DNA from 3 places in the Chryseobacterium sp. MEBOG07 genome. Region 3 is predicted to be linked to each of the others. Evidence: riboswitches for the same ligand, from Rfam matches in the RefSeq annotation. Region 3 holds a riboswitch; each other region holds the start of a gene.
The links. A riboswitch is a leader RNA that binds a small molecule or an ion and turns the genes downstream of it on or off. The one in region 3 is predicted to bind cobalamin.

Region 1 (3,191 bases), 1.7 Mb from region 3:
CTGGAACAAATTTCTGTTACTGAAAAGCACAGCCTCTGAGCAGCAAGATGTTTTAGTAAAACTTCAGCAAATGCTTAATAACAATCATCCCGGAAAAAACTATAAAAAGAGATTTACAATCAGTTCACATCAGGGAATTTATTTTATAAATACTGAAGATATTGCTTTCTTTGAAGCAGAAGAAGGAATTGTTTTTGCCGTTGACACTGCTGGAAAGAAAAACCTGCTAAATGAATCAACGTTAAAAGAAATTGAAAAACAGGTAGATCCTTTAGCCTTTTTCAGGATCAACAGAAGCGAACTTGTTCAAAAAAAACATATTGAAAGAATAGAACGCTACAACAAAAACACACTCTCCATCAAAATAAAAGGATACAAAGACCATCTTATTACCAGCCAAAGCAATACCTCTTCCTTTAGAAAGTGGATAGAAGAATAGTGGATGAAATCTTTTTTAGAGTCGATAACTTTCAACTCCTCATCAAATCATATGGTCAGTCCATGATTGTTTTTCACCTCAGCCATGACAAAAGTACTGTGAGTACTTCCAATGGAATCTACAGAGCCTAACTTATTAAATACAAAATCCTGATAATGCTTCATATCTCTGACCTGTACTTTCAGAAGAAAGTCAAAATCTCCGGAAATATTATAGCATTCAGCAACTTCCTCAATTTCTAAAATTTCTTTTACAAAATCATAGCCTACAGACCTGTCGTGAATTTTTAGTTTGATCTGACAGAAAACGGTAAACCCACGGTTGAGCTTTTCAGCATCAAGAACAGCAGCATATCTTTTTACAAATCCGTCCTGTTCCAGTCTTTTTACCCTTTCAAAAACCGGTGAAGTAGAAAGGTTTACTTCTTTTGCAAGTTCTTTTACGGTCAGTTTTGCATTTTTCTGGAGCAGCCTGAGCAGCTGTACATCCTTATCATCGAGTTGTTCCACAGAATATTATTCTTTTATAGTATTAAAACAGTCAAATTTACAGAATTATATGCTTTAGTATTGTTTTTTAAAAGATTAATTTGCTTAATTAATTTACTTTGATTGCGCTTTTATTCTGTATTATTAATTTTACACAAAATTAAAAACTTTTAGTGATGGCAATTGTTATCAATAAAAGTACAGTTCTTTAAAGATACTTCATCAAACAGGAAAGGTTTTACTTAAGGTAAATTAATAGGGAATCGTGTGAGAATCACGAGCTGTCGCGCAACTGTAAGTAACACACCAAAGGTTTCTGTCCTTGCATATCCACTGCCAAAGCGGGAAGGATGACAGAAACTGTTACAAGTCAGGAGACCTGCCTTTACTGAATTGACAATGCTTTCGCGGTCTGAAGCTTTTGGGTCATACAGATGATATATCGGATAATACATTTTTTCGTGTGAGAGAAATTGTACCGTTCGCTATATTACTATTTTCCAAAAACTCTTTATCCAAAGCATTATGAAACATTTTAAAGGGCTTTATCATTAAGTTTAATTAAAAAGTTTAAAAAATGCAAACTCACATTCTAGGCTATCCGCGTATTGGTAGCAAAAGAGAACTCAAAAAAGCCTGCGAGCAATATTGGTCAGGTAAAATTCTTCTGGAAGAACTTCTGAATACAGGCAGAACTATCTGTAACCAAAACTGGAATATTCAGAAAAAAGCAGGAATTGATCTTATTCCGTGCAATGATTTCTCGTATTATGATCAGGTATTGGATATGAGCCTTGTAGTAGGAGCGATCCCTGCACGTTATCATGAAGTGGTGCTGAAAAAGAATAATTCTGAACTGGATCTTTATTTTGCCATGGCAAGAGGATATCAGAAAGAAGGATTGGATATCACAGCAATGGAAATGACCAAGTGGTTTGATACCAATTATCACTATATCGTTCCCGAATTTTATAAAAACCAGCAATTTAAGCTAAGCTCGGATAAAATTTTCAATGAATTTGCAGGAGCAAAACAAGCGGGAATCAACGCAAAGCCAGTTATTATCGGACTTGTTTCTTATCTTCTTTTAGGAAAAGAAAAAGAAGAAGGATTTGATAAACTGGATCTGGCTGGAAATCTTCTTTCCGTATACACAGAGATCTTAACAAAACTTCAGGAGCAGGGCGCAGAATGGATTCAGTTTGACGAACCTTTTCTGGCGTTGGATTTAACGGAGAAAGCGAAAGAAACTTATCATTTTGTTTATTCTGAAATAAGAAAACGTTTCCCGAAACTGAAATTTATTGTCGCCGCGTATTTTGACGGATTGAAAGATAATGTATCGCTTGCTGCTTCACTTCCTGTGGATGTACTGCATATCGATCTTGTAAGAAATCCTGAACAGTTGGATGATATTCTGAATGCTATTCCGGAAAGCTTAAGTCTTTCATTAGGAGTGGTGGATGGAAGAAATATCTGGAAAAATGACTATGAAAAGTCATTGTCCTTCATCAAAAAAGCTGTTGAAAAATTAGGATCTGAAAGGATTTTAATTTCTCCATCTTGTTCATTGCTTCATTCACCTTGCGATCTGGATTTTGAAACCAACCTGAATGCTGAGATTAAAAACTGGCTGGCTTTCGCCAAACAGAAAGTAGAAGAAATAGTAACGCTTAAAGAGCTGGCTTCCGGAACAGAAAATGAACAGATTCTTGCAACATTTGAAGACAATAAAAAAGCAATTGCAAGCAGAAGAACGTCGTCTCTCATTCATAATGATAAAGTGAAGCAAAGAGCCCATGCTGTAACTGAAAAGGATGCTCAAAGAATAAATACATTCAAAATCCGTAAAGAAGAACAGCAAAAAGAATTACAGCTTCCGTTATTCCCAACGACAACAATCGGATCATTTCCTCAGACAACAGAAGTAAGAAGCTGGAGAGCAAAGTTCAAAAAAGGAGAGTTGACAGCAGAACAATATGATGCTCTACTGAAAGAAGAAACCCAAAGAACGATTCGCTGGCAGGAAGAAATCGGAATTGATGTGCTGGTACACGGAGAATTTGAGCGCAATGATATGGTTGAATATTTCGGAGAACAGCTGGAAGGATTTGTATTTACTAAAAATGGATGGGTACAGAGCTACGGAAGCCGTTGTGTAAAGCCTCCTGTAATTTTTGGAGATGTTTCCCGCCCGACTCCTATGACGGTATATTGGTCTCAATATGCGCAATCTCAGACTGAAAAATGGGTGAAAGGAATGC
Region 2 (3,191 bases), 1.8 Mb from region 3:
ATTACAGCTTTGGGACATACGTGTATTTATACAGGATCTGTGCCGGCTATTCATGGAATTGCTGGAAACGACTGGACAGATAAAGAAACAGGTAAAGGTGTTTACTGTACTGCAGATGAGAGCGTTCAGCCGGTAGGAACTACCAATGTGAAAATCGGAAGTCACTCTCCGAAAAACCTTTGGTCTACTACGGTAACTGACGAATTGAGGCTGGCTACCAACTTCCAGGGAAAAGTAATTGGAGTTTCTTTGAAAGACAGAGCTTCTATTCTTCCTGCAGGACACACTCCAAACGGAGCTTTCTGGTTTGATGACAGCACAGGAAATTTCATCACAAGTACATGGTATATGAATGATCTTCCTCAATGGGTAAAATCATTCAACTCTCAGAATCTTCCTGAAAAATTAGTAGCCAACGGTTGGAATACCTTACTTCCAATCAACGAATATACAGAAAGTGCACCAGACAATTCTCCTTGGGAAGGTCTATTGGGAAGTTCAAAAACACCTACTTTCCCTTACAGTAATTTAGCTCAGGATTATCAGAAGAAAAAAGACAATATCCGTTATACACCTTTTGGAAATACACTGACATTGAAGCTGGCAGAAGCTTCTGTAGAGGGTGAAAAACTGGGTGGAGATAATATTACAGACTTTTTAGCAATTAACCTTGCTTCTACAGATTATGCAGGACATAAATTTGGTCCAAATTCTATTGAAGTGGAAGATGTTTATATCAGATTAGACCAGGATCTAGCAGAATTTTTCAAATATTTGGATTCAAAAGTAGGAAAAGGGGAGTATACGGTTTTCCTTTCTGCTGACCACGGTGGAGCGCATTCTGTAGGATTCCTTAAAGAACATAAAATCACTACAGGGTTCTTCGGTGAAGATGCGGAAAAGAACCTGAACCAAAAACTGAAAGATAAATTTGGTGCAGATAAACTGATCAATGCGATTGATAACTATCAGATTTATTTTGACAGAAAAGTATTGGCAGACAGCAAGCTTGAATTGGATGATGTAAGAAACTTTGCGGTAAAAGAACTGGAGAAAGATCCTACCGTTTTATATGCTGTTTCAGTGGATAAAGTTCAGGAATCAAGTATTCCGGAGCCGATTAAACAAAGAATTATCAACGGAATCAACAGACAGAGAAGTGGAGATATCCAGTTAATTTCTCATGACTCTATGCTTCCTCCATATTCTAAAACAGGAACTACACACAGTGTTTGGAACTCTTATGATTCTCATATTCCATTGATCTTTATGGGATGGGGTGTGAAGCAAGGAGAAAGCAACAAGGCTTATCACATGACAGATATTGCACCTACGGTATCTTCTTTATTGAAAATTCAGTTCCCAAGTGGAAATGTAGGAAACCCGATTACGGAAGTTATTGGTAGATAAATTGAATACAATTATTCTATGATAAATGGCTGCTTTCGATTGAAAGCAGCTTTTTTTGTGAATTATTTCTCCAAATTTTTAATCTGCCACACTCCAATCTCACTTTTTGGCGAATACATATAAAAAGCTATCTTTGCAAGAAATTTGGTTTCCAGTATATTGGAATGAAAAGGGAATCGGGTGTAACCCCCGGACTGTCCCCGCAACTGTAAATCGCAAAAAAAGTTTCTGCAAAAAACCACTGTCTAAAAACGGGAAGGAGCAGAATGCGAAAGTCAGGAGACCTGCCAGAATTATAATCAAAAAAACATATTGCTTTCGGAGGAAAAGTAAAAGAGTATGGATATAAAAAGATCATTAGTACTGCTTTTTTCGTCTTATGGCTGTTTTCTTTTTGGACAAGAGAAGACCATTGACACTATTTATGTCTTCGACAACCAGATGAATAGGGTGAAACTTTTTCATCCCGTAAAAACAATTTCGGCAGAAGAGGCCGAGAAAAACTCCAGTAACCTTTCAGAACTCCTGAGATTTCAGTCGCAGGTTTATATCAAAGAAAATGGGCGTGGTGCTGTTTCTTCACCGTCTTTCAGAGGAACTACTGCTCAGCAGACGGCTTTTGTATGGAACGGAATTAATATCAACTCCAATTTTTTAGGACAAGGAGATATCAATAATATTGCTTTGTTCGGATATGACCAGATTGGTATAAAAGCCGGCGGTGGAAGTGTAGTATATGGAAGCGGCGCTATTGGGGGAAGTATCCACCTGAATAATACCCTTGATTTTAATAAAGGTTTCCATGGTTCTTTATTTTCTGAAGTAGCTTCTTTTAATACCTATAATAATTTTGTAAAAGGATTTTACAGCAATGATAAGTTCAGCTTTAAAGCTTCCGGTAATTATTCTGTAAGCGAAAACGATTATAAGGTAAGCGATCTGAATTATATCAACAGAAACGGAAGTTATTACAATACGACATTCAATGTAGGAGCTTCCTATAAGATCAACAGTGATCATAAAATTTCCTGGCAGAGCCAGTTTTTTGATTCTTCACAGCATTTTCCTGTGTATGAAGAAACGGGAACCAAAACGAAATATAAAACTCAAAGTGTAAGAAGTCTTCTTTCGTGGGATTGGAACAAAACGAAGTTCAGTAACTCCTTGAAAGCGGCTTATACGGAAGAGAACTTTCAGTATTTCGGCTCGCTAAATCTTCCTAAATCAAGTGGGGGAACAGGGAAGAATTATATCTTTAAAAATGATTTCAATTATTTCCTGAATTCAAAGTGGAATTTTAACCTTATTGGGGAATTTCAATTAAATAAAGGAGAAGGGTATCAGAACGGAATATCCAGCGTTAGTAGAAATATTGGTTCTGTTTCCGGATTGTTGAGATATTTTGCAACGAAAGACCTTCGTTTTGAGGGTGGATTTAAGAAAGACTTTGTGGAAGATGTAAAGTCACCGTTTTTGTATTCATTCTCCGGAAAATGGAGCGCTGCAAAATGGTATGATGTGAGCATTAATGTATCAAAGAATTTCAGATATCCTTCATTTAATGACATTTATTATGAACCGGGAGGAAACAAAGATCTGAAGCCGGAAACATCTACTCAGGTGGATATGACGAACGAGTTCAAAGTAGGAGATTTCAAGCTTGCTTTGTCTCCTTATTATATGAATGTGACCGATCTTATTGTATGGCTGCCTACAGCATTGGGATATTGGCAGGCATTTAATGTCAATAAATCTGAATCTTACGGATTAGAATCTCAGCT
Region 3 (3,191 bases):
GAAATGTAGAATATACAGCACCTTACATGCATGACGGAAGATTTTACACCTTAGATGCGGTCCTTAATTTCTATTCGAATCAGGTAGAAGATAATGCCAATCTGGATCCACAGCTGAAACAGAACGGTCATATAGGAATTGCCATGAACAGTCAGGAAAAACAGTCGATCATTGCATTCCTGAAAACACTGTCCGACAAAAGTTTTATATCCAATCCAAAATTTGCAGAATAATTTATAGAAAACATGAAGAAGATTATATTGATACTAAGTTTGATACTGTTTAGCCAGAATCAGGCGAAGACCATTAGAGACAGCGCTTATAGTGCTCCGGGTACCTTTAGCAGATTCGATTTTGATGATGATTGTGATGCTTGCGGCTGTGCAGCAGGAAACGGATCTTCAGGTTTTGAGTCTTTATTGAATCCACAGTTTATCGGAATCAAATACTTTGCCCAGCATTACAAAGCCAAAGAAAATTTATTTGTAAAAGATCTTACACAGGATCAGTATTTCAATACCCTGCAGCTTTGGGGGAAAATTCCATTGACTAAAAAACTGAGCGTATATGCAAGTCTTCCCTTCCATTTCCATGAAAAGAAAACCTTACAGGGAGATATCAAAATCAATGGAATAGGGGATCTGAACCTGATGGGAATTTATCAGCTGATGAGCTCTAAAGATAATTTCCATCATCTGAGCGGAGGCTTAGGAGTGAAAATTCCTTTGGGGAAATTTGATGAAAAAGGAGTATCTGGTGTCAATCCGAGTTTTCAGCTGGGAACCGGAAGCTGGGATTATCAGGCAGCTTTGAATTATAAGTTTCAGAAAGATAAAGTGGCGGTAATGGTCAATACAGACTACACGATCAAGACGGAAAATAAGAAAAATTACCGTTTTGGAAACCAGTGGAACTATGCTGCGACAGGTTTTTACCAGGTTGCGGGAAATGAAAAATCTATATTTTCTGTAAAGACGGGCGTTCAGGGAGAAGTGTATGCCCAGAATAAACAATTCGATGAAGCTTTACCCAATACTGCAGGAAGTGCTTTGTATGGGAAACTAGGATTTGAAGTTTCTTATAAAAAGCTGAGTTTGGGAAGTGAGATAATGCTTCCTATGTATACCCGGCTGGCAGGCGGAGATATTGAAGCAAAATCAAGATTCAGTATTTTCCTGAATATTGGAATTTAAAGTGAAACCCTTAATAAAATGATGTTAAAGCTCCTTGGGGAGCTTTAATTGTTTATGAATCATGATTTTAATTGGGGGTTAGGAATAATTCTTTATCTTTGCCGAAATTTGGTGAGCCCTAAAAAGCTCTTAAAAGGGAATCCGGTGAAAATCCGGGACAGACCCGCTGCTGTAAGCTCCACACCAAGATTTTTGAAGAATATATCCACTGTTTTTTTAATGGGAAGGATTTCAAAAATGGAGTAAGTCAGAAGACCTGCCAGAAAATAATCGTTTGACGCTTTCGTGGAATAAAGCTTAGGACATCAATGATTCTGTGCAGTGATAGCTGTGCTTTGTCGTTGTTTTCTTATATCCATTAGCGTCATCATTATCTTAAATGAGCTAATGGCAGCAAAACTAACTACTTCTACAATTCATAAAGCTGTTTTCACGATACTGGTGATAACATCTCAACTTTTGTTTTCTCAAACCAAGAAAAAAGATAGTCTGGAGGAAGAGACAATTAAAGGAATCAATCTTTACAAAAAGAATTTTAAAGAAATCCTTCCGGCACAAACCTTACAGGGCGAGCAGCTGGAAAGACTGAACAGCCACTCTGTTGCAGATGCTCTGCGGTATTTCTCCGGTGTTCAGATCAAAGACTATGGAGGGTTGGGTGGTTTGAAAACCATTAATATCCGAAGTATGGGAAGCCAGCACGTTGGTGTTTTCTATGATGGAATTCAACTGGGAAATGCCCAAAACGGCCTGGTAGATCTGGGAAGATATTCTTTGGACGATCTGGAAGAAATATCATTGTATAACGGGCAGAAAAGTGAAATTTTTCAGCCAGCGAAGGATTTCGGATCTTCGGGATCTATCTATTTACAGCCGAAAACACCGGTATTTAAAGGAACAAGAAAAACCAATCTTGTGATCAGAGCAAAAAGTGCTTCTATTGATCTTTTCAATCCGTCATTCCGATTGGAACAGAAGATTTCAGACAGGGTTTCTGCCAGCTTCAGTGGAGAATTTATGCAGAGTGACGGAATTTACAGATTTCGGTATGCAAAGAAATATCCTGATGGGCAGCAGGCTTATGATACCATTGCTAAGAGACAGGATTCGGATATTAAAGCAAAGCGTTTTGAAACTTCTCTCAACGGAACTTTAAATAACGGAAGCTGGAATATCAGAGGCTATGGTTATATTTCAGACCGAGGAATGCCGGCGCCTATTGTTAATGGTCGTTTTGGAGGGAGAGGTGCAAGACTTTCCGATGAAAATTATTTCGTACAGGCCAATCTTCGAAAAAAGCTGTTTCCCAAATTTGAAACCCAGCTGAAAGCAAAATTTGCTTACGATTATACCCATTTCATGGATACGGTTCGTTCGCAGTCTATTATTCATACTGATAACACCTATATTCAACGAGAGCTTTATCTTTCATCATCCAATATTTATTCTATCACACCCAATTGGGATGTCAGCCTGAGCGGGGATTTTCAGTATAATAATCTGGATGCCAATCTGGATAACTTTTCTTATCCTACACGTTACACCACATTGGTAGCGTTAGCAACAACGTATCAATGGAACAGGTTTAAAATTCTGGGAAGCCTTTTAGGAACCTTTACTTTTGAAGAAGTAAGAAAAAACAAAAGACCGGGAGATGCAAGAGAGTGGACTCCTGCCGTATTTATGAGTTATCAGCCGGAAATTATTCCAGAGCTTACTCTAAGGGCTTTCTATAAAAGAATTTTCCGACTTCCAACCTTCAATGATCTGTATTATACCAATATCGGAAATACGTATCTGAAGCCAGAATTTACCAATCAATATGATGTAGGATTTACCTATCAGAAGAATTATAACAATCGTTTCTTTAAAACCTTTTATGCTAAAGTAGATGGTTACTATAACAAAGTACAGGATAAAATCGTAGCTGCACCTAACGGAAGCATGTTTCGCTGGCTGATGATGAATCTCGGGATGGTTGAAATCATAGGAGCAGAT

Region 1: it holds a riboswitch for cobalamin, as region 3 does, so the genes downstream of both, metE (5-methyltetrahydropteroyltriglutamate--homocysteine S-methyltransferase) here and LF886_RS23085 (TonB-dependent receptor plug domain-containing protein) in region 3, are expected to answer to the same signal.
Region 2: it holds a riboswitch for cobalamin, as region 3 does, so the genes downstream of both, LF886_RS07275 (TonB-dependent receptor plug domain-containing protein) here and LF886_RS23085 (TonB-dependent receptor plug domain-containing protein) in region 3, are expected to answer to the same signal.

The regions. Positions count from the first base shown of each region.
Region 1 is NZ_CP084579.1:3,277,467-3,280,657, reverse strand. Features, by position in the region: gene LF886_RS15120 (LytR/AlgR family response regulator transcription factor) at 1-439, shown strand, start outside; gene LF886_RS15115 (Lrp/AsnC family transcriptional regulator) at 487-948, opposite strand; cobalamin riboswitch at 1,144-1,329, shown strand; gene metE (5-methyltetrahydropteroyltriglutamate--homocysteine S-methyltransferase) at 1,505-3,191, shown strand, end outside.
Region 2 is NZ_CP084579.1:1,584,045-1,587,235, forward strand. Features, by position in the region: gene pafA (alkaline phosphatase PafA) at 1-1,410, shown strand, start outside; cobalamin riboswitch at 1,539-1,717, shown strand; gene LF886_RS07275 (TonB-dependent receptor plug domain-containing protein) at 1,750-3,191, shown strand, end outside.
Region 3 is NZ_CP084579.1:4,992,429-4,995,619, reverse strand. Features, by position in the region: gene LF886_RS23095 (cytochrome-c peroxidase) at 1-233, shown strand, start outside; gene LF886_RS23090 (transporter) at 246-1,193, shown strand; cobalamin riboswitch at 1,286-1,472, shown strand; gene LF886_RS23085 (TonB-dependent receptor plug domain-containing protein) at 1,581-3,191, shown strand, end outside.